One region of the Exiguobacterium sp. MH3 genome, then DNA from elsewhere that is predicted to be linked to it. Evidence: predicted binding sites of a transcription regulator. Region 1 holds the regulator's gene; the other holds the start of a gene.
The links. The regulator LexA, encoded in region 1, represses DNA repair genes until DNA is damaged. The targets are predictions, from matches to a motif close to CGAACATATGTTCG.
Positions count from the first base shown of each region.

Region 2: a site for LexA is predicted at 2,532-2,545, ahead of uvrB (excinuclease ABC subunit UvrB). Genes of this name have one in related genera too.

Region 1 is NC_022794.1:1,110,323-1,125,642, reverse strand. It holds gene U719_RS05655 (DUF2621 family protein) at 23-448, shown strand; gene U719_RS05650 (CcdC family protein) at 491-970, opposite strand; gene U719_RS05645 (cytochrome c biogenesis CcdA family protein) at 987-1,685, opposite strand; gene U719_RS05640 (aspartyl-phosphate phosphatase Spo0E family protein) at 1,906-2,100, shown strand; gene U719_RS05635 (hypothetical protein) at 2,306-2,593, shown strand; gene U719_RS05630 (SH3 domain-containing protein) at 2,898-3,782, shown strand; gene U719_RS05625 (ABC transporter ATP-binding protein) at 3,840-5,603, opposite strand; gene U719_RS05620 (ABC transporter transmembrane domain-containing protein) at 5,593-7,350, opposite strand; gene U719_RS05615 (YneF family protein) at 7,471-7,701, opposite strand; gene tkt (transketolase) at 7,825-9,795, opposite strand; gene U719_RS05605 (DUF896 domain-containing protein) at 10,069-10,305, opposite strand; gene U719_RS05600 (recombinase family protein) at 10,419-11,072, opposite strand; gene U719_RS05595 (hypothetical protein) at 11,118-11,408, opposite strand; gene lexA (transcriptional repressor LexA) at 11,617-12,231, shown strand; gene U719_RS05585 (metal-binding protein) at 12,263-12,733, shown strand; gene U719_RS05580 (MIP/aquaporin family protein) at 12,920-13,621, shown strand; gene glpK (glycerol kinase GlpK) at 13,665-15,167, shown strand; gene U719_RS05570 (hypothetical protein) at 15,243-15,320, shown strand, end outside.
Region 2 is NC_022794.1:2,465,687-2,481,006, forward strand. It holds gene uvrA (excinuclease ABC subunit UvrA) at 1-510, opposite strand, end outside; gene uvrB (excinuclease ABC subunit UvrB) at 512-2,479, opposite strand; gene U719_RS13000 (PDZ domain-containing protein) at 2,686-3,849, opposite strand; gene U719_RS13005 (S41 family peptidase) at 3,872-5,296, opposite strand; gene U719_RS13010 (M23 family metallopeptidase) at 5,391-6,776, opposite strand; gene ftsX (permease-like cell division protein FtsX) at 6,817-7,716, opposite strand; gene ftsE (cell division ATP-binding protein FtsE) at 7,706-8,392, opposite strand; gene cccB (cytochrome c551) at 8,588-8,959, opposite strand; gene U719_RS13030 (YitT family protein) at 9,075-9,944, opposite strand; gene U719_RS13035 (GNAT family N-acetyltransferase) at 10,042-10,545, opposite strand; gene U719_RS13040 (bifunctional 2-polyprenyl-6-hydroxyphenol methylase/3-demethylubiquinol 3-O-methyltransferase UbiG) at 10,545-11,312, opposite strand; gene prfB (peptide chain release factor 2) at 11,373-12,473, opposite strand; gene secA (preprotein translocase subunit SecA) at 12,542-15,061, opposite strand; gene U719_RS17080 (hypothetical protein) at 15,065-15,193, opposite strand; gene hpf (ribosome hibernation-promoting factor, HPF/YfiA family) at 15,278-15,320, opposite strand, start outside.

The DNA.
Region 1 (15,320 bases):
GTGAAAGGGGGATGAGTCGCGCATGGAATGGTTCATGAACGGGATTCTGCTCTGGGGCTTTATCATGATCACACTCATGGCAATTGGCGGGTTTTTCATGTTCCGGAAGTTCCTCAAGAAGTTACCGAAAGAAGACGGTAAATCGATGATGGACTGGGAAGATGAGTACATCGACCAAACACGACATCTTTGGACGGATGAGACGATGGAATTGTTGAACGCTCTCGTCATGCCGGTTCCATCGGCATTTCGTGATGTCGCACGCCGCAAGATTGCCGGGCGGATCGGACAGTTCGCACTTGAAGAACGGGCGACAGAGATGACATCCGAACTGGTCGTCAAAGGATATATTTCTGCGACACCGAAACGCGATCATAAATTCTTGAAAAAAGCACTAACGGAGCACGCCATCGACTGGCGAGACTACGCATTATACTTCCAAAATTGAAGGATGCACGAAAAACCGCCGAAGTCGCCTTCAGCGGTTTTTTTAGTGAGGTAAGTGCGCAACCGGCACGATGCCCGACTTGACTCGTTTGTATTTCATATACATCGCGAAGCGCCACGGTGCAATCATTCCGAAGGCAACGAGATAAAAAATCCCACCCGTTTCGAAGATATCGATCTGTCCGCCGATGAAAAATTTCGCAACCGTCCGAACGAGTAAGATGCCGAATAAGACGATGAAAAATGCTTTCGAACGTTGCAAATAAATTTGCCCTTCCGCTTCATAAAAATTGGATGTCTTGATCAAAAAGATACTGAAGATGGCTCCAACGAGCAATGCTTCTGCTACCTCCGTCCATGTCAGACGGGATGCTGGGTATAAAAACTGTAGCATCCCCGTCGACATCGCAAAGGGCGGGATCAAGATTTTTTTAGCATTCGTCGGTTTTGCTGATGCCTTCACACGAATGAAGCTGATCAGCAATCCCATGACGAGCGCTACCCCAGTTGATATCCAAATCATCCGATCACTTCCTTGATTAAAATCCAGTGAATCCGACGATGTCACTCATCCATGCTGCGAATTTACTCAAGCCATCAAAATACAGCATGACTCCGAACACCATCATCAAGGCTCCCCCGAATTTCGTTAATTTCAGACTATACTGCACGAACAAGCGCGAACGACCGACGAAGAACGCCATCAATAAGAACGGAATCGAGAAGCCAAGGACATACGCGAGCATGTAGAACATGCCTTGACTCGGATTGGTCGCAGCTAATCCGATGACTCCTGCGAGAATCGGACCTGTACACGGTGTCCAACCGGCTGCAAAACCGATTCCGACGAGTACCGTCCCGACGTATCCTCCTTTTCGTTCCCCGAGATTCAGTTTCTTTTCACGCATCAAGAATGTTGGTTGCCATAATCCGACGAGAACAATCCCAAATACGAAGATGACGAGTGCCCCAACCATCCGTAACGTATCTCGATATGTGATAAAGACATCTGCGAACAACGATGTAGATAAACCGAGTACAACGAATACCATCGCAAAACCAACGAGGAACGCTAACGTATGAAACAAGGATCGCTTTTCTCGTACGCCCCGTTCTTTTAAATCCGTTACCGACACGCCTGTGATGTATGAGAGAAACACAGGATACAGTGGTAGCGTACATGGAGAGACGAAAGATAATAATCCTGCTCCAAACGCTAACCATAATGAGAGCTCCATATGAGCATCCCCTTTCTTTACTACTATAGAAGAAGTTCCTCCTCTATTTTGCCAAACTCCTCTGCATTTAGCACCTATTATCTCACAGAAAGTTGCAAAAGATTCGTGTCCGCCAAAATTACAAAAAAATTACATTTCATCGATTTTACTGAAATCTCATTGCACCTCGTAAATGGACTTGCTAGAATATGGATACGACACCAATGTAAGGGAGACTGCTATGACGACACAACAACTATTGACGTTAGCCATCGAAGCCAAACGTAGCGAACTATATCATCAAGCTGACCAGTCCAGCTTCACCTCCCCGCGTGTTCTACAACTTAGCCATGAACTTGATGTCCTGCTTTTAGAATATTCACGGACAGTCCAAAACTACACCATTCACGGTTCGAACGAACCGCTCTTATCTTAATGCGCGATTTGGTCAGCATTCGAGTGCGAATGCTGACTTTTTTATGGCTTCTTATTTCTGATGGGGTGCTTGACGTCCGCTCTTACATTCATTTCTAGCTCTCGTCCCCTTTATATACCTGACGATCTCCCTCAATTATACGTACATGAAGTCGAAGCGGTTGAAATACGTCTCATTGAAGCGAGGACAATTCACGATACCTTACTTGTCTACGATCGATGGTGCCGATCAGTGGGAGTTCATAATTTATCTACAGCGTTATATGGAAGAAGGAGATGTCCTCGAGCTGCTCTATATCGAAAATCAAAATGACAGCATGCATGACCATCTACCGTCCACTCCGCTACTAGAACCAATCGAAATCAATATTCGCCAGCGAACGTACCAAACGATTCACGGCACGTTTCAACTTTCCGCTAACGATTGGATGCAGGAATTGTATCATCGTTCTTACCTGACAGCGTTCGGCGTGACGACGATCGTCAAGTATTGATCTACGTATCATCCGTTTCACTTTTTCATCATCAGACGATAGAAGGATTCAACACTTTCTATCTTTAAGGCTTTTTTCTGTTGAATTGTGCGAATTTTTTATATTCAGTAAGCCAAAATACCTATAAACGTCCGTTTTTCATAATCAGTATGTCCTATCGATGACAAAAACCGTCCTTTTGCAATCTTGTTGTCACAAAAGCTCGGTTTGTAACTCGAATGACATTGACCTGTAAACGCACAGGTCAGATTTGCCGTGTAAAGTAGGAACAGTAAACACAGCATATGTCAGGAGGACATCAATAATGAAAAAAGCAGTTTTCGCTGCCGGTCTTGCAGCAACAGCTCTATCAGTAGGATTTGCCCAAGAGACAGAGGCTGCCTCAGAAACGGTAACAGTAAATACACCAGTACTCAACGTACGCACAGCACCTACAACTGCATCAGCAGACGTAGGCAATGTATATAAAGGTCAAACATTAAATGTCGAAGGACGTTCTGGCGCATGGATCAAAACAACAGTTAACGGTCAAAAACGTTATGTCCATGGTGCGTATACGTCTGCAGCAGGCTCATTCGACTTTAAAAAAGCGACAGTTACTACGGCAGTACTAAACGTCCGCACACAACCAACGACAAGCTCGAAAGATGTCGGTAACCTCTACAAAGGCGAAAAAGTCAACGTAGAAGGTAAAGTTGGTGCATGGATCAAAACAACAATCGATGGTAAAACGCGCTACGTACACAGCGACTATACTTCACTCGCTGGCGTATCGAAAGCACCAGCAGCAAAAGCACAACCTGCTGCGAAGCCAGCACCAAAAGCAGCAGCTAAACCAGCTACTGCAACAAAACAATCAACACCTGCAAAATCAGGTACGAAAGTGACGATGAACGTCAGTGCTTACACGAACGACCCATCTAACAACGGTAGCCAACTCTACAACGGTCGTGCGTTGACAGCAAGCGGTTATGACGTTACAAATACGATCACGTACAATGGTATGCGTATCGTAGCAGCTTCTTCACAATACCCAATCGGTACACGTATGCACATCGAAGGCATTGGTGAAGCAATCGTACTCGACCGTGGTGGCGCAATCCAAGGTAACAAACTTGACCTTCTCGTTGGTTCACAACAAGAAGCACTCAACTGGGGACGCCAAAACGTTACAGTTACAGTCTACTAATCAAAACAAACAACCTGCCGGGCGAGATCGCCTGGCAGGCTTTTTTTGTCTATTTTTTTAAGAAACCGTAACATGACCGGATTGCAACTGATACATCTTCTTATACAGACCATCTTGTGCGATCAATTCTTGGTGATTTCCTTGCTCGATCACTTCCCCTTGATGCAATACAAGAATCAAATCTGCATCTTGAATTGTCGATAGACGGTGGGCAATAGCAATCGTCGTCCGCCCTTGACGCATCCGTTCAAGTGCGACTTGCACTTTCTCCTCTGTCTCCGTATCGATCGAACTCGTCGCTTCATCAAGGATCAGGATTTTCGGATCCCGCGCCATCGTGCGTGCGAAGGAGATTAACTGACGTTCCCCAGCTGAGAACGTCGCCCCCCGTTCCGCAACGGGACTGTCATATTGATGATCCAGTTGATTGATGAATCCGTCCGCTTGTACGAATTTAGCAGCTGCTTCGACACGATCAAAGGAAATCGAACTATCGAATAATCGAATGTTGTCCGCGACCGTTCCCGTGAACAAGAATGAATCCTGCAACACGAGTCCGACATGCTGTCGTAGTTCTTCTTCTGATAACTGCTCAAGCGGTTGACCATCGATCAAAATCCGACCCGATTGGTATGCGTAAAAGCGCATCAAGATATTGATGATTGAACTTTTTCCACTTCCCGTATGACCAACGAGGGCAATCGTCTGTCCTTTTTTCGCCTCGAACGAAATTCCTTTCAAGACATCTTTCTCTCCGTCATAACTAAAGCGCACGTCTTCAAAGACGATATGTCCTTCCGATACTCGTGCATCTCCTTCGAGTTGTTTCGTTGGTTCCGGCTCATCCGTATCGAGGACCTTGAACACACGGTCTGCTGAGACGACAGCTTGTTGGAACTCGGACAACCGTTGCATGATTTGCTGAACCGGTTGGAAAATCCGCTCCATGTAGCTGATGAAGGCATAGACGACACCGACTTGGACCGTTTGCGAGAACGATAGGACACCGAAATATGTTACGAGTGTTGCGATCGAAACCGCCAGTAACAATTCAATGATGGGTCGCAGTAACCAACTATCGAGCTTCAAGTTCTTATAACGTCCATTTTGGTGGGCGACGTTCGTCTCCTCGAACTCTGCCATTAAGCGTTTTTCTTGGCGGAATTGTTGGATGATTGCCATCCCGTTGATGGATTCGTTCAGTTGGGCATTGATTTTCGATAGTAAATCGCGGACTTCCGCGTAATACTTCGTCGAATACTTCCGGTAAATCCAAATGATGAAATAAAACAGCGGTAACAATAGTAACGCAATCGTCGCGAGTCGCGGCTCTAGCAGATAGAGGAAGATATATGTTCCAATCAACTGAACGCCGCTTTGCACGAATGTCGACAGGACACCGATGTAGAGCTCCTTGATCGCTTCCGTATCGTTCGTGATCCGGGACACGAGCACTCCAGCAGGCGTCCGGTCAAAATAGGCAAGCCGTAAGTGCATGACGTGCCGGAACACATCAATCCGTAAGCGTTGAATGACTTGCAAGGCAATCTTTTGGAATTCGAACGCCTGTAAGTAATCGACGATGATCCCTGTCGTATGCAGTAACAAGTACGCTGTAAACAAAAGTGCGACTTCCTGTACGGGATATGTACCCGGTGCGACGTATTCATCAATGAAAATCTTGACGAGATACGGTCCCCCGAGTTTTGCCGCTGTCGTAATGAACAGCAGGATGAAGGCGATACTGACCTGTTTTTTGAACGGTTTGACGAAATCAAGTAATCGTTTCAGGACGGCTTTTTCATTGATATCATGATTCATTAGAACGCCCTCCTTGTTCGACGAGTGATTCTAGTTGCTGACGATCGTACGTCTCTTTATACCAACCGTCATGAGCGAGTAACTGCTCATGTGTGCCTCGCTCGATGATCCGACCGTCTTCAAGGACGATGATCTCATCGGTATGTGACACAGCCGACAGGCGATGAGCAACGATGATTTGTGCCTGATCGTGATCCGCCGTGCGGAAGTGGTGGATGATCGCTTCCTCAGTTTTGGCATCAACCGCAGATAAGGCATCATCGAGCACTAAAATCGGACAGTCTGCTAGTAATGCCCGGGCAATCGAGATCCGTTGTTTTTGACCGCCGGATAACGTCACCCCACGCTCCCCGACCATCGTCGCATACCCTTCCTTAAATCCAAGAATATCATCATGAACCGCTGCGATCCGAGCTGCTTCCATGATGTCTTCCATTGATGCATCCGGTTTTGCAAAGGCAATATTATCAGCAATCGACGCGGAGAATAAGAAATGATCCTGTGGAACGATCGCCACTTGACGACGGACGGTGTCACGCGTCAATTGTTTGATGTCTCGTCCACCAATCGTGATGGCGCCTTGTTTGACGTCGTATTCGCGAGACAATAAGCGAACGAACGTCGATTTCCCAGCACCTGTCTTCCCGACGATTCCGAGCGATTTACCGGGCTTCAACGTCACATCGATGTCTTGTAAGACCGGTTGCGTATCATAGATGAAACGCTCAATCCCAACGTGGAGTTCAGGTGAGGAAACACTTGTTGCTGCTTCTTTCGCATCTTTAATTTCCGGTTCGATCGCAAGCATTCGCTCGATCCGATCGTAGGAAGCACGACCACGTTCGACAATGTTGAACAACCAACCGAAGGCAAGCATTGGCCATGTCAATAAACCAAGATATGTAGTGAATGAGACGATGTCACCAATTCGGATTTCACCTTGTTGTAACAGATATGCACCATATCCGACAGCGATGATGTACGATAGACCGACTAATCCAAAAATCGTCGGATCAAATAATGCATCGATTTTTGCGACACGACGGTTCTTTTGGACGACGTCATCCGATAGATCCGTAAACGTCTGCACGTCTGATTCCACTTCCCCTGTTGCTTTTAAGACGCGGACACCACTAATACTTTCCGCGACCTTGTCATTCAAATCGGAGAATGCTTCCTGCGCGTCGTGAAAACGCGAATGTAACATTTTCCCGTAGCGTGACGTCAAGTAGACCATCAGCGGCATCGGTAGAAGTGATACGAGCGTCAATTTCCAACTGATCGTCGTGACCATCGTGATGATGACAAAGCTCCCCATCGTCACCGAGTCGACGAGCGTGAGAATACCGGCACCTGCTGTCATCGATACCGCCTGTACGTCGTTCGTCGCATGCGCCATCAAGTCCCCGCTCCGATATTTCTTATAGAACGATTGATCCAAATCTGAAAAATGTCCATACAGTTGGCTGCGCAATAATCGACCGAGACGAATCGATGCTCCAAAGATATAAAAGCGCCAAAAATAACGAATGATATATGTCGCGACCCCGATGAGCAACAACGTACCTGCGAGACGAATCAAATCATCTTTCGTCAAGCTTCCCTCACTCAGACCGTTGACCGTCGTCCCGATGATTTTTGGCGGAATCAACTCTAACGCCGCTACAAAAATCAAACTGACGACCCCAAGACTATACGCTTTCCATTCTCGCCGGAAAAACCAACCGAGTTTCCTGAAGACTCCCATTCAAGTCTCCCCCCTTTTTTAAATCCTATGATTATTTGAAATAGTCTCACATTTTAGATTAGTTCTCTTTCTAAAAAATAGCAAATAAAAAGGAGACCATTTAGTCCCCTTTCGTACAGCTTATTTTTTAGGTGATTTCATTGAACCACTCATTGAACGCATCACTTGGTTGACTTTCTTTTGTGATGGCTTTTGACCCATTTGCATCATCAATGTCTTAATCATATCTTCGTTGATTGGTGGGTTTTGCTCCAAGTAGTTCATCATGTATCGACGAGCGATATAGAAACCAAGGGCGACACCTGCTACCAAGCAAAGAAGGGCAATTAAAATCCAAATCCATGTAGCCAAGTTGCTTCCTCCTCTAACTTAAAACGTCGCTTTTTACTATACTATAATTCCAATTGTTTGCATAGATGATAATAGATGAAAAACGAGCCCGACGTAAGATCGGACCCGTTTTTCCGGAAAAGATTATCCGAGTTGTTTGACTGTCGCTAAAACGTTCTCAACAGACATGCCGTATTCTTTCAAGAGGAAGTCTCCAGGCGCAGATGCGCCGAAACGATCGATTCCGATGACTTGTCCTTCTGTTCCTACATATTTGTACCAACCGAGCGAAGCGCCTGCTTCGATCGCAACACGTTTCGTGATGTGTTTTGGAAGAACTGATTCTTTATACTCTGCTGACTGCGCTTCAAATACTTCCCATGATGGAAGCGAAACGACAGCTGCTGATTCACCAAGTTCTTTTTGTGCTTCGACAAGAAGGTGAACTTCTGAACCCGTACCGAGCAAGAGCGTGTCGGCTTTCGTGACGTCACCAGCGATGACATAACCGCCTTTTTCTGCGCCTTCCGTCGTTGTGCCTTCAAGTTCAGGAAGACCTTGACGTGTTAAGACAAGAAGTGTCGGTTTGTCTTTCGCTTGAACTGCTGTTTTCCATGCTGCGATCGTCTCTTTTCCGTCTGCTGGGCGGTAGATCGTGACGTTCGGCATTGCACGGAAGCTCATCAAGTGCTCGACTGGCTCGTGTGTTGGACCATCTTCACCGACAGCGATCGAGTCGTGCGTCAAGACGAAAATTGATGGAAGTCCCATTAATGCTGCTAAACGAACTGCTGGACGGAGATAATCCGAGAAGACGAAGAATGTCGCGCCGTAAGGAATGACGCCGCCGTGAAGTGCCATACCGTTGACAGCCGCAGCCATTGCGAATTCACGTACACCGAACCAGATGTTACGACCACTTGGGTCGATATCGAAGTCTGCTTCGCCTTTGAGCATCGTGTTGTTCGATCCTGCAAGGTCAGCTGAACCACCGAACAATGTCGGAACGTTCTTCGCAAGACCGTTCAAGACTTCACCACTCGTTTGGCGTGTCGCTTTTTTCGATGACAAGTCGTACGTTGGAAGATCTGCTTCCCAGTTGCTTGGCAATTCGTTTGCGATCGCGCGAACGAGTTCCGCATGCAATTCCGGGTGAGCTGCTTCGTATTGTTTCATCGTTTCGTTCCATGCGTCTTCCGCAGAAGCACCACGTTGGACGATCCGCTCGTCGAACAATGATTTGACTTCTTCAGGGACGTAGAACTCTTCGTGATCCCATACATAGCTAGCTTTCGTCAATTTGATTTCCGCTTCACCGAGTGGTGCACCGTGAGAAGCCGATTTCCCTGATTTGTTCGGTGAACCGAAGCCGATGACTGTCTTGACTTCGATCAATGTTGGTTTTGTCGTCTCTGCTTGCGCCGCCGCGATTGCTTTCGAAATCGAATCGATATCCGTTCCGTCTTCTACGCGAATGACTTGCCAGTTGTACGCTTCGAAGCGCTTCTGGACGTTTTCAGAGAATGATTTATCGAGATCGCCATCAAGTGAGATATCGTTTGAATCATACAATACGACCAATTTACCAAGACCAAGGTGACCTGCGAGTGAAGCCGCTTCAGCTGAGACACCTTCCATTAAGTCTCCATCTCCACAAATTCCGTATGTGAAGTGATCGACGACGTTGAGATCGTCACGGTTGTATTTTGCTTCAAGATGACGTTCTGCCATCGCCATACCAACTGCCATTGCAATCCCTTGACCAAGTGGACCTGTCGTCGCATCTACACCAGCCGTGTGACGGTATTCCGGGTGACCTGGTGTTTTTGATCCCCATTGACGGAATGATTTAAGATCATCCATTGATAGATCATATCCCGATAGGTGGAGGAGTGAGTAGAGAAGCATCGAACCGTGTCCGGCTGAAAGTACAAAACGGTCGCGGTTGAACCATTCTGGATTTTTAGGGTTGTGGTTCATATGATCCGCCCAAAGCGAGAATGCCATCGGCGCTGCTCCCATTGGCATACCTGGGTGACCCGAGTTCGCCTTTTGTACGGCATCAATCGATAAGGTACGAATCGTATTAATTGCTAATTGTTCTACTGTCGTCATGTTCGTCAAAACAATCATCCTCTCTCTTTTTCACAAATTCCTACTCATTTTAGCACACTCTTAAATGTGATACAACTTTTCTAAATAGTATGTCACATTAAAATGAATGCGCTATCTATAGCCGTTCTATCGACTCATACAGGATGCATGAATTGATGAAAGATCGTTATTAAGATGTATTGCTATCGTGCAATGTTTCCTCATCTAACAGCGCTAAACAAAAAAGAGGTCCGCTTAACGCGAACCTCTTTCTTCTATAGAAGAAACAAACGATTATTGTTTATTCCGTTCTTCTTCTTGTGCTTGTTTTAATTTCTCTGGTGTTACGTCCGTACCTTCTTCATCAACAATCTTCATGCCCATGAGTTGGTTTTTGAACGATCCACGGAATGCTGCGAGATACGCTGCACGTAACTCTTTTTGCTCTGCCGCTTCTGCTTCTGATAACGGCTCGACTTTTGATTTATTCGCTAATGCGTTGATTCGATCTAATTGTTCTTGTGATAACATGGAATCCCTCTTTCTGTACGACTCAAACTTGAGTAGTTCAATTGTATTCTTACTGTAAAAGAGCTTACTAAAAAAAGCAAGTTAACCGCGTCAGTCGACGGGTTACTTGCTTCTCATTCCGGGCTAGGCGTCAATTCTCGGTATTCAAGGTATCGACGATTGACCGTTGCCTTTGAAATATCATGTCCCATCCCGCGAAGCGTAACGGCGATATCTGAAAACGTCAGTCCGAGTTCACGGAGACGTACGATTTCTTCGATCGGTACGTCCTTTCGGCTACGCCCGGCGTTCTCTCCTTGGCGATTCAGATTTCGTTCCGGGCGAAAGCCTTGTTCGACCGCTCGCCGCATGCCGCGCGCGATTTTTGCATTATGCAGTTTACGTTGATATTCTTCCACGAGTGAGACGATCTCAAGGACCATAGCTTCTGCATCAGCAAGTTGGTATTCTCCATCGGAATCAAGTGTCATCAACCGAACACCGTGCTTCTTAAACGTGTGCAAAATAGCGATTTTCGCATTCCCTCGACCAATCCGTGTGTCATCCGTTACGAGGACCGCATCTACCGCATCACGTGTCACATGATCAAGAACCGTCAGCATCCCTTCCCGATCGACGTCATATCCACTCTCTTTTTCAGAGACGACATCCACGACATCAAAACCCTTTTGAGACGCGACCTTCGAAAGTTCCATCCGTTGGCGTTCAATCGAACTATCTTGTGCTTCTTTTTCGGTCGACACCCGACAATAAATCACGACCTTCATCGTACCTCACATCCCTGTTCGTTCTTTCACAACTTTTCCATTTTGTCATTGTTGTGCGATTGGTACAACGATTTTGCTTTTTGAGATGACGTGTTTTGTCTCGACATCATTATTTTTAATCAACCAGTTGACGTATTCTTCATCTGACATCGAACCGTCATTGTAGACTTCAGCGATTTGTTCAACTGTAGCGTTCTCATCGACCGTAACGGAAGCAGTCATTAGTTGCGCCACTTTTTCATCCGGGCGCGGTGTGAGTAAAAAGATCACGAAGGCAATACTTAATGCATAGAAGAGAATTGAAAAAGCATGAGTACGAATCGTATGAATCATCATGAATCCCTCCAAATATGAAATGAATGAGTTAGAATAAATGTTCGCGGAACAATTGTTCGCATAACTCATAATAAACACAGAACCCGTGTTCGGTCAACACAAAATGTCGAACAATTGTTTGTACGCTCATTTGTTCTATGTTATAGTGAATCTAGAAACATATATTCTTACATTTCAAACTTCAATCCAGAAAGAGGTGGCAATTCGTATGCGGAAAATGTCTAAGCGCCAACAAGAGATTCTCGACTACATCGTCTCTGAAGTGAAACTGAAGGGGTATCCACCATCAGTTCGTGAAATCGGAGAAGCAGTCGGACTCGCGTCTAGCTCGACGGTACACGGTCATTTGGATCGACTCGAGAAACGGGGAATGATTCGCCGTGACCCGACGAAACCACGTGCGATTGAGATATTGCTTGATAAGCCTGAAGAAATCACGGAAGCCATCGTCCATGTTCCCGTCATCGGGAAAGTCACAGCAGGTCTTCCGATTACAGCGATTGAAAACATCGAAGAACAGTTCCCACTCCCTGCACATTATGTAGGGAACGAGACGGTCTTCATGTTGACGATCGATGGTGAATCGATGATTAACGCAGGTATTCTTGACGGCGATCGTGTCATCGTGCGCCAACAAAACACAGCAGAAAACGGAGAAATCGTCGTAGCTATGACCGAAGATAGCGAAGCGACGGTGAAACGGTTCTTCTTAGAAGATCAACAGGTACGTCTACAACCAGAAAATGACTCGATGGATCCGATGTATTTCGATAATGTCTCCATTCTTGGTAAGGTAATCGGCGTGTATCGGACGATTCATTGACGGAGGGACCAGTTACGACTGGTCTTTTTTCATGCCATCAGGAAATGTACATGATACCGTCAATACCGTCGCACTGACGGGTTACGTTGCGTATTCGGTCGCAACGCAACAAACCGATTGGTTACCGACTGCCATCGGTATCGCTGTCGGTACCCTTTGGTTGTCACCCGACCTCGATTTAAAGTCAGAACCGTATTATCGCTTTGGACCATTTCGAGTTCTTTGGATGCCGTATGTCAAGATCATGCCTCACCGATCGATCTGGTCGCATGGACTGATCATCGGAGACATCATTCGGCTTCTTTATAGTGCTGCGATTCTGATTCCCCTACTATTTATAAGTCTATATTTTCAGGTTCTTGATTCCGCTACGATTGATTCGTGGTTTGCTTCCTTGCCTGCATTCATCGTTGGCATCATGGTGGCGAGTACGATTCATATCCTACTAGATTATTCCAGCAGTTGGTTTCGACCTAAAAAAAGAAAAAAACGTCGTCGGTAACACCTCTTTTGCTTGCTTGCAGGCAGGAAGAGGTGTTTTCTTATCCACTTTTTCGTATTTTTAAACATCAAAATAAAAAATTTCCATTCCTATATTTCAATTATATGTATTGAAAACGTTCTCAAATCGGAGTAATTTAAAGTAGAAAGGCCATTATCTGCTTTAATCCAAAGGGAGGGTTTTTGCATGAATAACTTTGTACTAGAAATGATCGGTACGATGATCCTCATCCTGCTCGGGGATGGAGTCGTCGCCGGTGTCGTCTTGAAAAAGACGAAATCGGAAAACAGCGGATGGATCGTCATCACGTTCGCTTGGGGTCTTGCCGTCATGACAGCAGCATTCGTCGCTGCTGAAAGTGGAGCACACTTGAACCCCGCATTGACAATCGCACTTGCTTTGAACTCTGACCTACCGTGGGCAGACGTTCCGATCTACATTGCCGGACAACTTGTCGGAGCTTTCATCGGCGCCATTCTCGTTTGGCTTCATTACATGAAACATTTTGAAGCGACTGATGATCAAGCTGCAAAACTCGGTGTGTTCGCAACAGGTCCAGCGATTCGTCATACGCCGTCGAACTTGATTTCTGAGATCATCGGGACATTTGTTCTCGTCTTCGGTATCTTGGCACTTGGTTTAACAACGTTCGGAGATGGCTTAAAACCACTCATCGTCGGTTTACTCGTCGTCGTCATCGGTCTCTCGCTCGGTGGTACAACAGGGTATGCCATCAACCCGGCTCGTGACCTTGGACCGCGTATCGCGCACGCTATCCTACCGATTCCGAATAAAGGTTCATCTGACTGGGGCTATTCATGGATTCCTGTCGTTGGTCCAATCATCGGTGGAGCGATTGCCGTGTTCATCTATCAATTGATCTACTAAGATCACGTCTCACTAACACATACCGCTCAAGGGGGATTTCGAAATGGAAAACAAGTATATCCTAGCACTCGACCAAGGTACGACAAGCTCACGTGCGATCATCTTCGATCACGATGGGAAAATCGTCAATTCGGCACAACGGGAATTCAAACAGTACTTCCCACAACCAGGCTGGGTCGAGCATGATGCAAACGAAATCTGGGGTTCGATTCTTGCCGTCATGGCCGAAGCACTCGGAACAGCAGATATCAAACCTGAGCAAATCGCCGGAATCGGCATTACGAACCAACGCGAAACGACGGTCGTCTGGAACAAAGAAACAGGTAAACCGGTCTATCACGCACTCGTTTGGCAATCGCGTCAAACGTCTGGTATCTGTGACGATTTAAAAGAACAAGGTTTGAACCAGAAGTTCCGCGATAAAACAGGACTTCTGATTGATGCCTACTTCTCTGGAACGAAAGTCAAATGGATCCTTGATAATGTCGAAGGTGCGCGGGAGCAAGCGGAAAACGGTGAATTGCTCTTCGGTACGATCGATACGTGGCTCGTTTGGAAACTGTCTGGTGGAAAAACGCACATCACGGACTACACGAACGCTTCACGAACATTGATGTACAACATCTACGAACAAAAATGGGATGAAGAATTACTCGATATCCTCGGTGTTCCTGCTTCGATGTTGCCAGAAGTTCGTCAGTCGAGTGAAGTCTACGACAAAACGGTACCGTATCACTTCTTCGGTTACGAAGTGCCAATCGCTGGTATTGCGGGTGACCAACAAGCTGCACTCTTCGGTCAAACGTGCTTCGAAGCGGGTGAAGGGAAAAACACATACGGAACAGGTTGCTTCATGCTCATGAACACAGGTGAGAAAGCTGTTTCTTCTGATCATGGACTCTTGACGACGATCGCTTGGGGTGTCGATGGAAAAGTCGAATATGCGCTGGAAGGTTCGATCTTCGTCGCTGGTTCTGCGATCCAGTGGCTCCGTGATGGACTCCGGATGCTGAAAAATGCGAAAGATTCAGAAGGTTACGCAACGAAAGTTGACTCGACAGACGGTGTTTATGTCGTACCTGCCTTCGTTGGTCTTGGTGCGCCGTACTGGGATTCAGATGTTCGCGGGGCAATCTTCGGATTAACACGCGGAACAGATAAGGAGCACTTCGTTCGGGCAACGCTTGAATCACTCGCTTACCAAACACGCGACGTGTTAACAGCGATGGAACAAGATTCTGGGATCGAACTGAAGACACTTCGTGTCGACGGTGGTGCTGTAGCCAACAACTTCTTGATGCAGTTCCAATCGGACATTCTCGGCGTTCCTGTCGATCGTCCGCAAATTAACGAAACGACAGCACTCGGTGCAGCTTACCTTGCTGGATTAGCTGTTGGTTACTGGAAAGATAAAGCGGAAATCAAACAACAATGGAAGCTGGATCACCAGTTCAAACCAGAGATGAAAGAAGACGATCGTGAGCAACGCTATGCTGGATGGCAAAAAGCGGTGGAAGCGACAATGGTCTTCAAACCATCAAAATAAAACAATTGACCCGGTCCCTTTTTCAGAGAGACCGGGTTTTTGATATCTTATAAAAAATATAGCGAGAGGTGTGTCATGAATTCTACTTATTCTGATCAACAGCTAAAAGAACACATTCAGGCCGCGCTGGATGGCAACATCACGCATGAAAAA
Region 2 (15,320 bases), 1.4 Mb from region 1:
GAGCACCTTGACGTGCGTCCCTTTGCGTCCAGAAACGATTGGCGCGAGGATTTGCAGACGCGTCCGCTCCGGTAACTCCATCACTTGGTCGACCATCTGACTGATCGTCTGGCTCGAAATCTCGATTCCGTGATTTGGACAAATCGGTTTACCAATTCGTGCGTACAACAGACGCAAATAATCATAGATCTCTGTGACCGTTCCGACCGTCGAACGCGGGTTTTTACTTGTCGTCTTCTGGTCGATTGAAATTGCCGGACTCAGTCCCTCGATCGTATCGACATCCGGCTTATCCATCTGTCCGAGGAACTGACGGGCATAGGCTGATAAACTTTCGACATAACGCCGTTGTCCTTCCGCGTAAATCGTGTCGAAGGCAAGCGACGATTTCCCTGACCCGGACAAGCCCGTCAAGACGACGAGCTGATCGCGTGGGATTTCGACATCGATGTTTTGTAGATTATTGACGCGAGCGCCTTTGATGATAATCTGATTCTTCTTTTCTCCCAACTTAGGCACCTGCTTTCAATTCTAATATGAGATCGCGGAGCTCAGCAGCTCGTTCGAACTGCATGTCTTTCGCCGCTTGACGCATCTCTTGATCAAGCTGTTCAAGCAACGTTTCGCGCTCCGGTTTTTTGAGTTTGTTGAACTTCTCGAGTTTTTCGACGGTGTCGTCGCTCTCGATCGTCGTACTGATGACACCACGAACGTCTTTTTTGATCGTCTGCGGCGTGATGCCATGTTCTTCGTTGAACGCCATCTGGATTGCGCGACGGCGTTCCGTCTCATCGATTGCGCGTTGCATCGAATCGGTGACTTTATCAGCAAACAAGATGACGTGTCCTTCCGAGTTCCGCGCCGCCCGACCAATCGTTTGAATCAGCGAACGGTCCGAACGGAGGAAACCTTCCTTATCGGCATCAAGAATCGTCACGAGTGAGACTTCCGGAATATCGAGTCCTTCTCGTAACAAGTTGATCCCGACGAGGACATCGTATTTCCCGAGTCGTAAGTCACGGATGATTTCAATCCGTTCCAGCGTCTTGATCTCCGAGTGCATGTAGTTGACCTTGACACCGTTCTCTTTCAAGTAGTCGGTCAAGTCTTCTGCCATCTTCTTCGTCAGTGTCGTCACGAGAACACGTTCGTTCTTCGCGACCCGGTCACGGATGTTATCCATCAAGTAATCGATTTGTCCCGTGATCGGATGAATCTCGATCGTTGGATCAACGAGACCGGTCGGACGGATGATTTGCTCGACCATCTCTTTCGAATGTTCGAGTTCATACGGTCCTGGTGTCGCCGAGATATAGATCGCCTGACTGACTTTTTCCTCGAACTCCTCGAACCGTAACGGACGGTTGTCTTTTGCCGACGGAAGACGGAAGCCGTGATCGACGAGGACTTGTTTCCGTGCTTGGTCGCCGTTATACATCCCGCGAATTTGTGGCAACGTGACGTGTGACTCATCGGCAACGAGTAAGAAGTCCTTCGGGAAGTAATCGAGCAACGTATACGGTGTTGCCCCTTCCGGCATCAAGTTCAAGTGACGCGAGTAGTTCTCGATTCCGGAGCAATAGCCCATCTCACGCATCATCTCGAGATCGTAGTTCGTCCGTTGTTCGAGCCGTTGCGCTTCGAGCAACTGATTGTCTTCGCGTAGCTTCGCAAGCTGGACCTCTAGTTCCTTCTCGATGTTCGCGATCGCTTTCTGCAGACGGGTATCCCCCGTCACGAAGTGGGACGCCGGGAAGATCGAGATGTGCTCACGGTCCGCGACGATCTCACCTGTCAGCGGATCCATATCACGAATCCGTTCGATCTCGTCACCGAAGAACTCGACCCGGACACACTGTTCATCGCGTGACGCCGGGAAGATTTCGACGACGTCTCCGCGGACGCGGAACCGTCCGCGCTGGAAGTCGATGTCGTTACGCTCATACTGGATGTCGATTAGACGACGGAGCATCTCGTTTCGCCCCATCTCATTGCCGACACGCAGTGACAAGACGTGGTTGTTGTACTCTTCCGGGTTACCGAGACCATAGATACACGAGACAGAAGCAACGATCAAGACGTCTTCCCGTTCGAACAGGGCGGACGTCGCCGAGTGACGTAGTTTATCAATCTCATCGTTGATCGAAGAGTCCTTCTCAATGAACGTATCCGTCGATGGGACATACGCTTCCGGTTGATAATAATCATAAAAACTAACGAAGTATTCGACCGCATTGTTCGGGAAGAATTCCTTGAACTCCGAGTAGAGTTGTCCCGCTAGTGTTTTGTTATGGGCAAGGACGAGCGTCGGTTTCTTGATTTCCTTGATGACGTTCGAGACCGTGAACGTCTTCCCGGTACCGGTCGCCCCAAGCAACGTCTGATGTCGTTCGCCTTGTTTTAGCCCAGTCACCAATTTTTCGATTGCCGTCGGCTGATCACCGCCTGGCTCAAATGGTGAAACGAGTTCAAAATCCATCGTTTGCTTCCCCCTCATCACGTAAAAAATCTATTTTTATTGTACCACTTTACGAACAAACATTCGATTATGAAGTGCTTCTTTTAGGAAGTTACCCTTTTTTTCGAAAATGCAAAAGTTTCTTTTTGCTTCGAGTGTTGATCCTCGGTTTTTCTGCTCACAAAAAAATCCCCGTCACGGCTGTTCCGTGACAGGGATGTACTAATTTAATGCAAAGACCGCACTTTAGTGCGACCATGGACCGGCTCGTTGACGAACAGGATACCAAGTTCATGATGATCTTGTTCATAGAAGGCACGTTGCGCAAACCGGATGTCACCGTTATGGTTCATGACTTCAAGACGCAGATACGGTTTGTGTTTTTGGATGGCTTCGTAGAACGATGCTTCCGAATCGACCTTCTCACCATTGACCTTATAGATCGCTTCACCCGGAATCAAGCCCATCTCGGCAGCTGGTTTATCAGGTAGCGTTCCAAGAATGACGGCACCACGCGTTCCATTGAGGAACAATGGTGTCTGTGCTCGGTTCAAGCGTTTGACCCGCTGATGCAATAGGATATGCAGAACGAGCAACAAAACGATCCCGTACAGCCATTCAGCTTGTCCGGTGACGTATGCAAGAACCGTCAATAGAATCGCGACGAGACTCGTGATCAAACGTCCTTGAACGAGCGGACGCATCAATTCTTTCGGCAACTTACCCGTAAAGAGGAAGCTGAAGCCGATTGGTAACCAAAGCACGATCGGAACGAGCTCTGGGAAGCTGTAACGTGGCCACCAGGCTTCAAGCACGTCGCCCGGAACAAAGACGAGCAAAGGCAATAGCCAAAGTTTATTCGCTGACAGCCCACCGATGAAGCGACCACGCTTCGAGACGACAAGTGACGGTGACAGGCGTCGCTTTCCGCGCCACCAGACGAGGAGACATTCCGCGACGAGCGTTAACGTCGCAAGCAATAAAATCATTTTCGGCTCAACCTGACGAACCGGATCAAGACGTGCATCCATTAGGAACCAACCGGCAAGTCCAAGCAAGACGATCGGCCAAAGCGGTACGTTCAAGCGAACGATACCGACCAACAGCAAGACGCTCGAGAGTCCAAGTAACAACAGAGCGTATTGCGGCGTCAGCGTCAATCCTAGCCAGCCACTGACGACAGACAGGACGAGACCAATTAGTAACCCAGGTAAAAGTGTTTCGAGGACATCGCTTCGTTTACCGTGTGTTCGGGAGCGGAACAATCCACGTTCCCGTTTGACACGCCGGATGCCGATGACCCAACTGACAAGGAGTGCTAACCACAAGGTCGGACTGGCGATGAGACTAATCGCGGTCCAACCAATTTCATCGAGTAATTCCACGCGCATTCAGACCTCTTTCCATTCCTTATTATTGAGCAGCGACCTCAAGTGCTTTTTTCCGCTGGACGTCATTCTTATCGTCCTCGAGTTTCTTCAGGAGACGCGTCTCCATCTCACCCGCTGTCTGCTGATCGATTTTTCCAGTGACGTCAAGCTTCGCATCCTTTTGCAAGGCTTCGACGGCTTGCTTCATCGTGTCACCGAAATACCCATTTTGTCCTTTTGGCTCGAAACCGATTGCTTCGAGGACGAGGTGAGCATTTTCGACTGATTTTCCATAGTCGCCGACTGCGAGTGACTTTTGATCAGTCAAAATCTTCGTGACGTTGAAGTACGCCGGTTGCTTGACTTCAATCGTTGGCTTAACACCTTTTTTATGAATCCAGTTGCCGTCCGGTGTCAGCCATTTGTTCGTCGTTAACTTCAAATCGCTACCGTCCTTCAAATCATAGGCACTTTGGACGATGCCTTTACCGAACGATTTCGTACCGACGACCTCGGCTCCAGCTCCTTCTTTCAGACCAGCTGCCAAAATCTCAGATGCTGACGCGGATCCGCCGTCTTCGAGCACGACGATGTTATACGGTTTCTTCTCGTCTGCCTTCCCGAATTCCTGCTGACGCTCTCCCTTATTGTTCTCGACTTGATAAATCGGAACGTCCTTCGGAATGAACGGTGCAATCATGCTTGAGACAGCCGTTAAGAGACCGCCCGGATTTCCGCGAACGTCGATGACGAGTCCATCGATATTCTGACTCTCGAGTTTCGCGAGCCCCTTCTCGAACTCTTTAGCCGTCGGTTCTGAGAACTGTGTCACTTGCAAGACACCAATTTTCTTCCCGTTGACGTCCTCGGTCGACGTATAGACTGTCTCGATTGGAATCGTATCCCGTTTGATCGTGATGTCCATCGCGTCTTGTCCACTGCGTTGAATCGTCAGGACGACGTTCGTTCCTTTTTCACCACGGATTTTCTTGACCGCCTGATCCGTCTTTTGCCCTTTCGTCGACTTGCCGTCGATTTCTAAGATGACGTCACCCGGTTTGATGCCAGCTTTTTCAGCGGGTGATCCTTTGATTGGTGAGACGATGACGATCGACTCGCCCTTTTGTTCAAGCGTCGCACCAATCCCTTCGAAGGAAGACGATAGATTCGTATTGAACGATGCCGTTTCCGACTCATCCATATAGACGGAATACGGATCGTCAAGCACTTCCGCCATACCGGACAACGCACCGTCCAGCAGTTCTTTATCCGTTACGTCCTCTAGATAGTTCTGTTCGATCATTTGACGGACCTGATCAACTTTTTTCCAATCACCCGTCGCATTCGCCGACGACGATGACGTCGAGACAGAATCCGTTCCGCCAGCCGCTAGCATCCCGACGGCACCTGCCCCTAAACCAAGCCCGAAGGTACTGACCGCGATGACTGCTGTTGTAGATTTTTTCACGCTTGATTCCCCACTTCCGTTAAAAAACGCAGTATTTTTTTCAGTATAGCAAAAAAAGATAGGTTACCCTATCTTTTCGGTATTCTATGGGATGTCAAAAGATGTACGGTGCCGGGTCGACTGCATTCGGTTGTCCGACCGCCCACTCTCCCTTATGCAATTCGAAATGCAGATGCGGTCCTGTCGACCAGCCGGTTGATCCAAGTGTGCCGACGGTTTGACCAGGCATGACCGTTTGACCGGCTTTGACATCGATTGACTCCAGGTGGGCATAAACGGTCGTATAGACCTGATCATCAATTAAGTGAGTCACCATGACGACATTGCCGTACCCCGTCGCACTGCCTGCACGCAAAACAATTCCTCCGGCTGCCGCATGAATCGGTGTCCCTTTCGCATTGACGAGATCGATTCCCTTATGAATCTCCGGCTTTCCAGTCAACGGATTGTTTCGTGGACCGAACGGTGATGAGACATAGCCTTGCACCGGTAAATGAAATGGACGATTCGAATCGACGTCTGCTGGTGTATCGGGTGTTTCAGAAGGTACTTCGACTTCATGGACGGGTGGCTTCGTTTTCTCAGCATCCGCTTCCTGTTGTTTCGCTGCAGCAGCACGCGCAGCTTCGGCTTGTCGTTTGGCTTCCGCTACTCGCTTCGCTTCGGCTTGACGTGCTGCCTCGATTGCCCGTCGCTTTGCCTCTTCTTTTGCTTTTCGTTCTGCTTCTTTCAGTGCAGCCAGTTCATTTTGAATCAACTGTCGCTGATCAGCGAGAATTTCTGCCTCTTCAGCTTTTGAGAACTGCTCTTGTTGCAACGCTTTTACCTTCGTGTTCAACTGGACGACCAGCTTTCGCTTCAACTCCGATTCCGCGATGATTTGCGTCTGCAGGACAAGTAATTTCCGTTGCTCCCGCTTCAGACTTTCGAGCAACAACGCTTGATCGGATCGCTGTTCGTTCAACTGAATGACGTTCGCCTTATATGTTTGCAGGACATCATCATCTTGCTTCATGATCTCACTGACTGTGCTGAAGCGCGAAATCAAATCACCGAAGTCTTTCGCGTCAAGCAAGACCTCGATGTAGGTAACGTCTCCTTTTTGCTGGACGGCACGTAAGCGACTGCCTAGTAAATCTTCTTGTTGATGTAATTCCTTCAACGTTTCGGAAATGGCTTCTTCCGTCAGACGTAATCGTTCCTTAGATGCAACAACAGCCGCTTGTTGATCGGCTATCTTACGCGCTAAATCATCCAAACGGCTGTTGACTTCATCCAGTTGCGCACGGGCTTCCTTGCGCTGCTGTTTCGTCAAGATCAACTTCTCTGATGTCTGATTCTGTGATCGTTCCGTCTCTTTTAGACGGCTTTCGACCTCCTGTTGTTCCTTCAACAAATCTTCTTTCGACGTGGCATGAACGGACACGCTAGTTCCAATCAAAGCTAAGCTCAGGACGACAGAATAGAATCGGACTTTCATGAGAAGCATCTCTCCTCTATTTTATTTTTAAATGAATCGATTAAATCTTCAAGAAACGACCGAGTGACGTTGTCGATCCCCAGACACCGATAAATGCACCGAGACCGAGTAAGATTAAGACGACCTCTAGTGATAATTGTCCTGGCGGAATCAGTGAGAAGATTCCTTCGTTAATCGTTGCCAGTTGAGGTTGAATCACATTATACGAGGCTTCATAACCAAAGTAGACAACGACAATTGGGATGATCGCACCCAATATCCCCATCAACAACCCTTCAACGAAGAACGGTGCACGGATGAATCCGTTTTTCGCTCCTACGAGACGCATGATCTCGATTTCCCGACGACGGGAGAAGATCGTGACTTTGATCGTATTCGAAATGAGGAACATCGCCATGAACGTCAAACCGACGATCAGGATGATTCCACCGATCCGAACTCCTTCAAGGAAGTTAAACATCTTTTTAACATAGTCCTTACCATATTCGACACTATCTATATTTTCCATTTTATTGATGGAATTTGCAAGTGTTTCTGTCTCTTTTGGTGAGGTAGCTTTGACGATGTATCGATCGTGAAGCGGGTTATCTTTTTCAACAGACCGATACGCTTGTGAACCTTCGCCAAGTTGCTCCTTGAAGCGGTCCAGTTCTTCTTCTTTCGAACTATAACGGACAGAGGCGACACCCGGTAATTGCTTCAATGAATCGCCAACTGAATCAATTTTTGCTTGGTCTGCTTCCCGTTCAACAAAGACTTGGATTTCGACATCTTTTTCGACGTTATCAGAAATCTTGTTGACGTTGAACATGAGCATTGCGAATATTCCTACGAGAAGTAGTGTGACGGTAACGGCACTGACTGAAGCGAATGTCATCCAGCCGTTCCGGACGAGACCTTTTGCCCCTTCCCGTAAATGACGGAATCCATTAAACTTCATAGCCGTACATTCCTTTCTCTTCGTCTCGGACGATTTTTCCACCGTCGATCGCTAAGACACGATGACGCATCTTGTTGACGATGTCTCGGTTGTGTGTCGCCATTACGACCGTTGTCCCACGGCGATAGATCTCTTCGAATACTTCCATGATCTCCCATGCAGTATCCGGGTCCAGGTTTCCTGTCGGTTCATCGGCGATGACGAGTGACGGACGGTTGACGATGGCTCTCGCGATCGAGATTCGTTGTTGTTCGCCCCCAGATAATTCATCCGGATAGTTCCGTTCCTTATGCTTGAGCTTGACGAGATCGAGTACCTCGAGCACCTTCTGGCGGATTTGTGACTTGTCTTCTCCTACGACCTCTAATGCGAAGGCGACATTTTCATAAACCGTCAATGACGGGAGTAGTTTGAAATCTTGGAAGATGACGCCGATTTGGCGACGAAGTTCGGGGATTTGACGGTTCTTCAACTTACCGACTTCGATTCCTTTAAATAAAAATGAACCGCTCGTTGGTTTCTCTTCGCGGTACATCATTTTCATGAATGTTGACTTACCCGCACCCGACGGACCGACGATATAGACGAATTCGCCTTGATCAATCGTCAAATCGACCTCACGGAGTGCCGTGACGCCGTTCGGATAAATCTTACTGATTCGTTGCATCTTGATCACGTACTTCACATCCTTACTTATTTACTGATGCTGAATGGATAGGTCTAAAAACCTACCGACCACCATTATAACAGGGACGAAATTGAACGCACATTACAATCAAATGTCATTTCAAGCGATGATACCATAAAAAAGAGGTACGAGATGACGAACACATGTCGTGTCTGTCATCTCATACCCCATCATATCCCATAATTACTTTTTATCCGCGAGCCAGTCAGCAACGGCAACGATTTCTTCATCCTCTTTGAGGATTCCAGCAGGCATTTGCCCTTTCCCGTTCTTGATGATCTCTTGAATCTCTTCTGAAGAGTACTTCGAGCCGACCTTCGTCAGATTTGGTCCGACATTTCCTTCAAGGTTGTTCCCGTGACACGATGCACAATTGTTCGCGAAGATTTTTTCCGCATCAACAGCTGTTTCCGTCTTCGACGAATCATCGTTCATCGTCGACTCTTCCTTCGTACTTGACGAATCGCTAGAGCTGGAGTCGTCACTACCACCACATGCTGCGAGTGCAAGCGTTGTTCCTAACCCTAACGCGAGTAACAAGTTTTTCAGCTTCATCCGGATATCCCCCTCTTGTAAGTATCTAAGTAAACACTTCTGACCTAGTTAGAGTATAACCGTTATCCGGAAGAGTTAAGCATGATTTCACAAAAACTTCACGAGTTTGGAACAATTACGGCACATTCCGGTAGCGTTTGTCGTCCGTAAAACCGAGTCCCAGCACCTCATGCGCCTCGCTGACGACGAGGAACGCTGACGGATCGATGTGTTTGACGATCTCTTTAAGCGTTGTGATTTCTCCTTGGCGGACGACGACCATCAGCATCGGTTTCCGTGTCCGCGTAAACGCACCTGCCGCCTCGATCTCCGTCGCTCCGCGATCGAGCGTTTCGAAGATTTCCTTCACTAACGCTTCCCGTTGATCGGAGATGATATAAGCGAGCTTGTCGTTCGTGATCCCGAGTTGGACGACGTCGATCATCTTGATCGTGATGAACAAGGCGACGAGCGCGTACAGTCCGATCTCAAGCGAGAAGATTGTCGCTGCACTGATGACGATCGTTCCGTCGAGCAAGGCGATACAGAGATGAAGCGGCAATTTCGTGAAGCGATGCAAAATTTGCGCAATCAAATCCATTCCCCCGGTCGAGGCACGTCCCCGGAAGATTAGACCGAGTCCGATCCCGACACCGGCACCACCGAAGATCGCGGCAAGCATCGGATTCATCGTCGCAGCCGGAACATCGAACCGCTCGTAGACAAGGATGACGACCGGTAAAAAGATCGACCCGACGAGTGATTTGACACCAAAACCCATCCCGAGGATCATCCACCCGATCGCCAGCAAGACGACGTTCGCGACGAGTTGGAACAAGCCGGGTGAGATCCCGAACAGATCGTTCAAGACGATCGATAAGCCACTAACGCCTCCTGAAGCGAGTTGATTCGGTGCTAAAAATAAACTAAAGGCACTTGCGACGAACAAGGACCCGATTAACAAATACGCATAATCGCGCACGACTTCCTGACGTGTCGATGTCATGACATTCCATTTCCCCTTATCGATTGATTCTCGTGTTTCATTTTAGCGGAAAAGTCAGACAACGACTAGAGAGGCGGAACAACTCACAGTGTTCCCTTTATACCGCACTAAAGGGGGGACTGTAGCGGACGATGCCGCTGACGCTACGCAACCCATTCCGTTCGAGTGCAAGGACGAGAAAGACTTCTGGCGGAACGGGGAACGGTGGCTCAATACCGTAGTCGATCGCCCGTTCGAAACCAAACTGTGGATAGTAGCTGTCGTGACCAAGCACGACGATATGTGATTCACCGGCATCCCGTGCATCCTCGATCACTTGGCGGATCAACTCAGAACCGATGCCCTTTCGTTGCCAAGCCGGCAACACACCGACCGGCGCTAAGGCAAGTGACGGTATGTCACCGATATGGATTCGGCTCAAGAGGACATGACCGACGATTTCTCCTTTGTCGGTCATTGCGACGCGACCAAAGACCGGTTGCGCGGTTTCGTCCTCGCGTAACGCATCCACGAGGTTCGCTTCGCTCGGTTGTTCGAACGCTGCCTCATGGACAAGCCGGATTCCCGCTGCATCCTTGAAGCCTTCTTTACGGATAATCATCAGCTATTGCTCCCTTCGAGTGGTTTCGTTGCGAGTAGCGTGAACTCGGACGGGATGTTCTCACCGTTCCAGCCACGATGCTCGTCGAATCGTTCTAATGTGAATCGCGTCGCGATGACGCCGTTTAAAATCTCACTCAGCGTAAAGTAACGGACGGAGACGTCCGGAAAATCGATTTGTTCCGCGTCCGGAAAATGTGTCTTATACGCTAAGTCACCCGCTTGCAACGCTTGATCGAAATAACGCGGTCGAAACGTCAAATCCGCATCGATCCAGCGTCCGACCGGGTGAAAATCGCTAAGGATCAACTGCCCACCGGGTCGCAAGATTGTAAACAGGATCTGCAGAAAACGCTCGAGATCCGCAAAGTAATGCAAAATCCCGCCTTCTAAGTAGAGGAGGTCAAACGTATTGCGATATCGTTCAAGATCGATCGCGTAGAGATCCCCGACGACATAGTGGATTGATGTCTCAGCATGGTGCGCCAGTTCAAGCGCGTACTTGGCATTTTCCTCCGAGATATCGAACACGGTGACGTCTGCTCCGAGTAACGCTAACGGCACCGCCTTGCGTCCGTTCGAACCACAGATGTTCGCAATCGTCTTCCCGGCGATGTCCTCGAAATCATGTCGATGTTTCTTCAAGCATGCGGCTGGATCTTGTTTGATGATTGCAGCATATTCTGCCGGTGTTCCGTCACGCTTTTCCCAAAATTCATATGCCCGGTACTCCCACGCTTGTTTGTTGATCCGACTTTGCTCCTGCATCACTATTCCTCCTTTGACGGTCAAAAAACCAGTCGAACATCGTCCGACTGGTTAGTTGTCTTACATATTCATGAGACGGAGGTACGCATCGATGAAGCCCATGATGTCACCATCCATTGCCCCTTGCGTGTTCCCGACTTCGTAGTTCGTCCGGTGATCCTTGACCATGCTGTATGGGTGGAAGACGTACGAACGGATTTGGCTACCCCATGCGATATCCGATTTTTCACCACGGATCTCGTCGAGTTTCTTTTGTTGCTCTTCGATTTCGCGTTGGTAGAGTTTCGCTTTCAACATCTTCATTGCTGCTTCACGGTTTTTGATCTGCGACCGTTCTTGTTGACAAGAGACGACGACGCCTGTCGGAACGTGGGTGATCCGGACAGCCGAGTCCGTCGTATTGATGTGCTGACCACCGGCACCAGAGGCACGGTACGTATCGATCCGTAAATCTTCCGTCCGGACTTCGATGTCGATGTCATCGTTGAATTCCGGCATGACGTCACACGAGACGAACGATGTATGACGGCGACCTGACGAGTCAAACGGTGATATCCGGACTAAACGATGGATCCCTTTTTCGGCTTTTAAGTATCCATAGGCATTGTGCCCTTGAATACGGAGCGTGACCGATTTAACACCTGCTTCATCACCCGGTTGGTAGTCCATCGTTTCGACTTTCCAGCCTTGCTTGTCGCAGAAACGTTGGTACATCCGCAACAGCATCGATGCCCAGTCTTGCGACTCGGTACCACCCGCACCTGGGTGTAACTCGAGGATTGCGTTGTTTGCGTCATATTCGCCGTTCAAGAGGATTTGGAGTTCGAAGTCTTCGAACTTCTTCTTGAGGTCGCCAAGTTCTGACTCGAGCTCTTCTTGAAGATCCGCATCCGGCTCTTCCTTGATCAATTCGTACGTCAAAGCGACGTTCTCGTGACCTGCTTCGAGTTCTTTGTATTTGTCGACCATCGCTTTTAAGCCATTCGACTCATCGATGACTTTTTGTGCCGATTCTTGGTTGTTCCAGAAGTCTGGATACGTCATCTCGTTTTCAAGTTCTTCGATCCGGGCAATCTTCGACTCGAGGTCGAGTGATGCCTTATATTCGTCGAGTTTCTTTTCCATCCACTCGGCGGTGTTGCGAATTTCTGCTAATTCCATGTGTTCCACCTTCTCTTTCCGTGAAAAGAGGCAGGAATCTCCTGCCTCTCTTTCAGTCGATTCATCACTTATGCCTGACGGCCGTGACAGTTCTTATATTTCTTACCGGATCCACACCAGCACGGATCGTTGCGTCCGATTTGATCGTTTGGATTTTTCCGGACCGGCTTTTTCTTGACCGCTTTATCTTCCTTACCCGAAACCGCGACTTCGTCTTGGACGACTTTTTCGCGTTTGAGGTTTGGATCGAGATCTGCCCGAAGGACGAATTGTGTCACTTCTTCAGCAATCGCAGCGTTCATCGCATCAAACATCATCGAACCTTCCGATTGGTATTCACGGAGCGGGTCGTTTTGACCGTATGCCCGGAGGTGAATCCCTTCACGGAGTTGATCCATTTGATCGATATGGTTCATCCAGTGTTGGTCAACGGCACGAAGAACGATGACTTTTTCGAACTCATCGAATGCTTCGGCTGGTACTTCTGACCGTTTGTGCTCATAGTGTGCGAATGTCCGCTCTTTGAGCAACTCGATGATCTCTTCGCGTTCTTTTCCGAAGAGGTCGCTTTCCGTGACCTTCTCTTCGATCGCAAGCGTCTGGTTTGCCCATTCCGCAAGCGCACCGATGCTCCACTCTTCCGGTACGAACTCGACCGGCGTGTACTGATGGACGCCTGCTTCGATCGTCTGCTCAATCATCGGACGGACGATATCTGACACGGAACCCGCATCGAGAATTGCTGCCCGGTCCGCGTACATGACTTTCCGTTGGTCCGCCATGACGTTATCGTAGCCGAGGACTTGTTTCCGCGCATCAAAGTTGTTGCCTTCGACGCGTTTTTGAGCCGATTCAACGGCACGAGACACCATCCGGCTCTCGATTGGTTGCGAATCATCCATCCCAAGACGATCCATCATCGACTGCAATGAGTCTGAACCGAAACGACGCATCAACTCATCTTCAAGTGACAGATAGAATTGTGATGCCCCTGGATCTCCTTGACGACCAGCACGACCACGGAGCTGGTTATCGATCCGGCGTGATTCGTGACGTTCTGTCCCGAGGATGAAGAGACCACCTTTATCTAAGACACCTTCACCAAGCTTGATGTCGGTACCACGACCGGCCATGTTCGTTGCGATCGTGACCGAGTTCGCTTGACCGGCGTTCTCGATGATTTCTGCTTCACGCGCATGGTTCTTCGCGTTCAAGACTTCGTGACGAATGCCACGTTTCTTGAGGATGTTACTGAGTAACTCCGACGTCTCAACGGCAACCGTACCGACGAGGACAGGTTGCCCTTCGCGGTGGGCACGTTCGATTTCGTCTGCGACGGCAGCGAACTTCCCATTCATTGTCTTGAAGATTAAGTCCGGCATATCGTTTCGGACGACTGGTTTGTTCGTCGGAACCGGTACGACGTGCATGTTATAGATGTTACGGAACTCTTCTTCCTCCGTCTTCGCTGTACCCGTCATCCCGGCAAGCTTCGTATACATCCGGAAGAAGTTTTGGTACGTGATCGTCGCAAGTGTCATCGATTCGCGTTGAATCTCGACGCCTTCCTTCGCTTCGATCGCTTGGTGCAGACCTTCTGAGTAACGACGCCCTTCCATGACACGACCTGTGAACTGGTCGATGATCATGACTTCGTCTTCACGCACCATATAGTCGACGTCGCGATGCATGACGGCGTTTGCTCGCAGTGCGAGGCTCAAGTGATGGTTAAGTGAGACGTGCTCGAGACCAAACAGGTTATCGATGCCGAAATACTTCTCAGCCCGGTCGATCCCTTGCTCCGTCAACAGGACACTCTTCGTTTTGATGTCGACCGTGTAGTCTTCATCTGCTTTCATGATTTTCGCGAACGTGTCCGCTTGCGAATAGAGCGCTGTCGATTTCTCGGCAGACCCTGAGATGATGAGCGGTGTCCGCGCTTCATCGACGAGGATTGAGTCGACTTCATCGACGACAGCGTAATGGAGCGGTCGTTGGACACGGTCTTCTTTATACAGGACCATGTTGTCACGCAAGTAGTCGAAACCGAACTCGTTGTTCGTTCCGTACGTGATGTCACAGCTGTAGGCTGCTTGTTTTTCCTGACGCGACATGCTTGAGAGATTCAAGCCGACCGATAGACCAAGGGCCGCATAAAGAGGTTCCATGATGTCACGGTCACGTTTTGCAAGATATTCGTTGACGGTAACGACGTGAACGCCGTTGCCAGCGAGGGCATTCAAATAAACAGGGAGTGTTGCGACGAGTGTCTTACCTTCCCCGGTCTTCATTTCGGCGATGTCCCCGTTATGCAGGACATATCCACCGATCAACTGAACGCGGTAGTGGCGCATGCCGAGAACGCGTGTTGACACTTCGCGACAGACCGCGAAAGCTTCCGGTAAAATATCATCTAAGTCTTCTCCGTTAGCGAGACGCTCACGGAATTCAACGACTTTTCCTTCGAGTTCTTGATCCGATAATGCACCGATTTGTGTCTCGAATGCTTCCACAGCGTCTGCTGCTTTTTCGGCTTTCTTCAGGACACGTTTCGTTGGTGCAAATAATTCTTTTAGAAAATTAGCCATGCCTTACAGTCCCCTTACTTCGAACGATTCTTTGAACGAACAGAATTCCGAGATTTTTCCTTTATTCAGTGTACCGAATACGACGTCAAATTTCAACAAGCGGACCGAGTAGCGGTCTCGGTCTTTCGTCATAGAGCAAACGTATCGTGTTTAAAAATAGTTTTCCATCATATCAAAAAGGGACTCGCCCGTAAGAGCGAGTCCCTGTTGCATTCATTATTCTGGTTCAATCAAACCGTAACGACCATCCTTACGACGG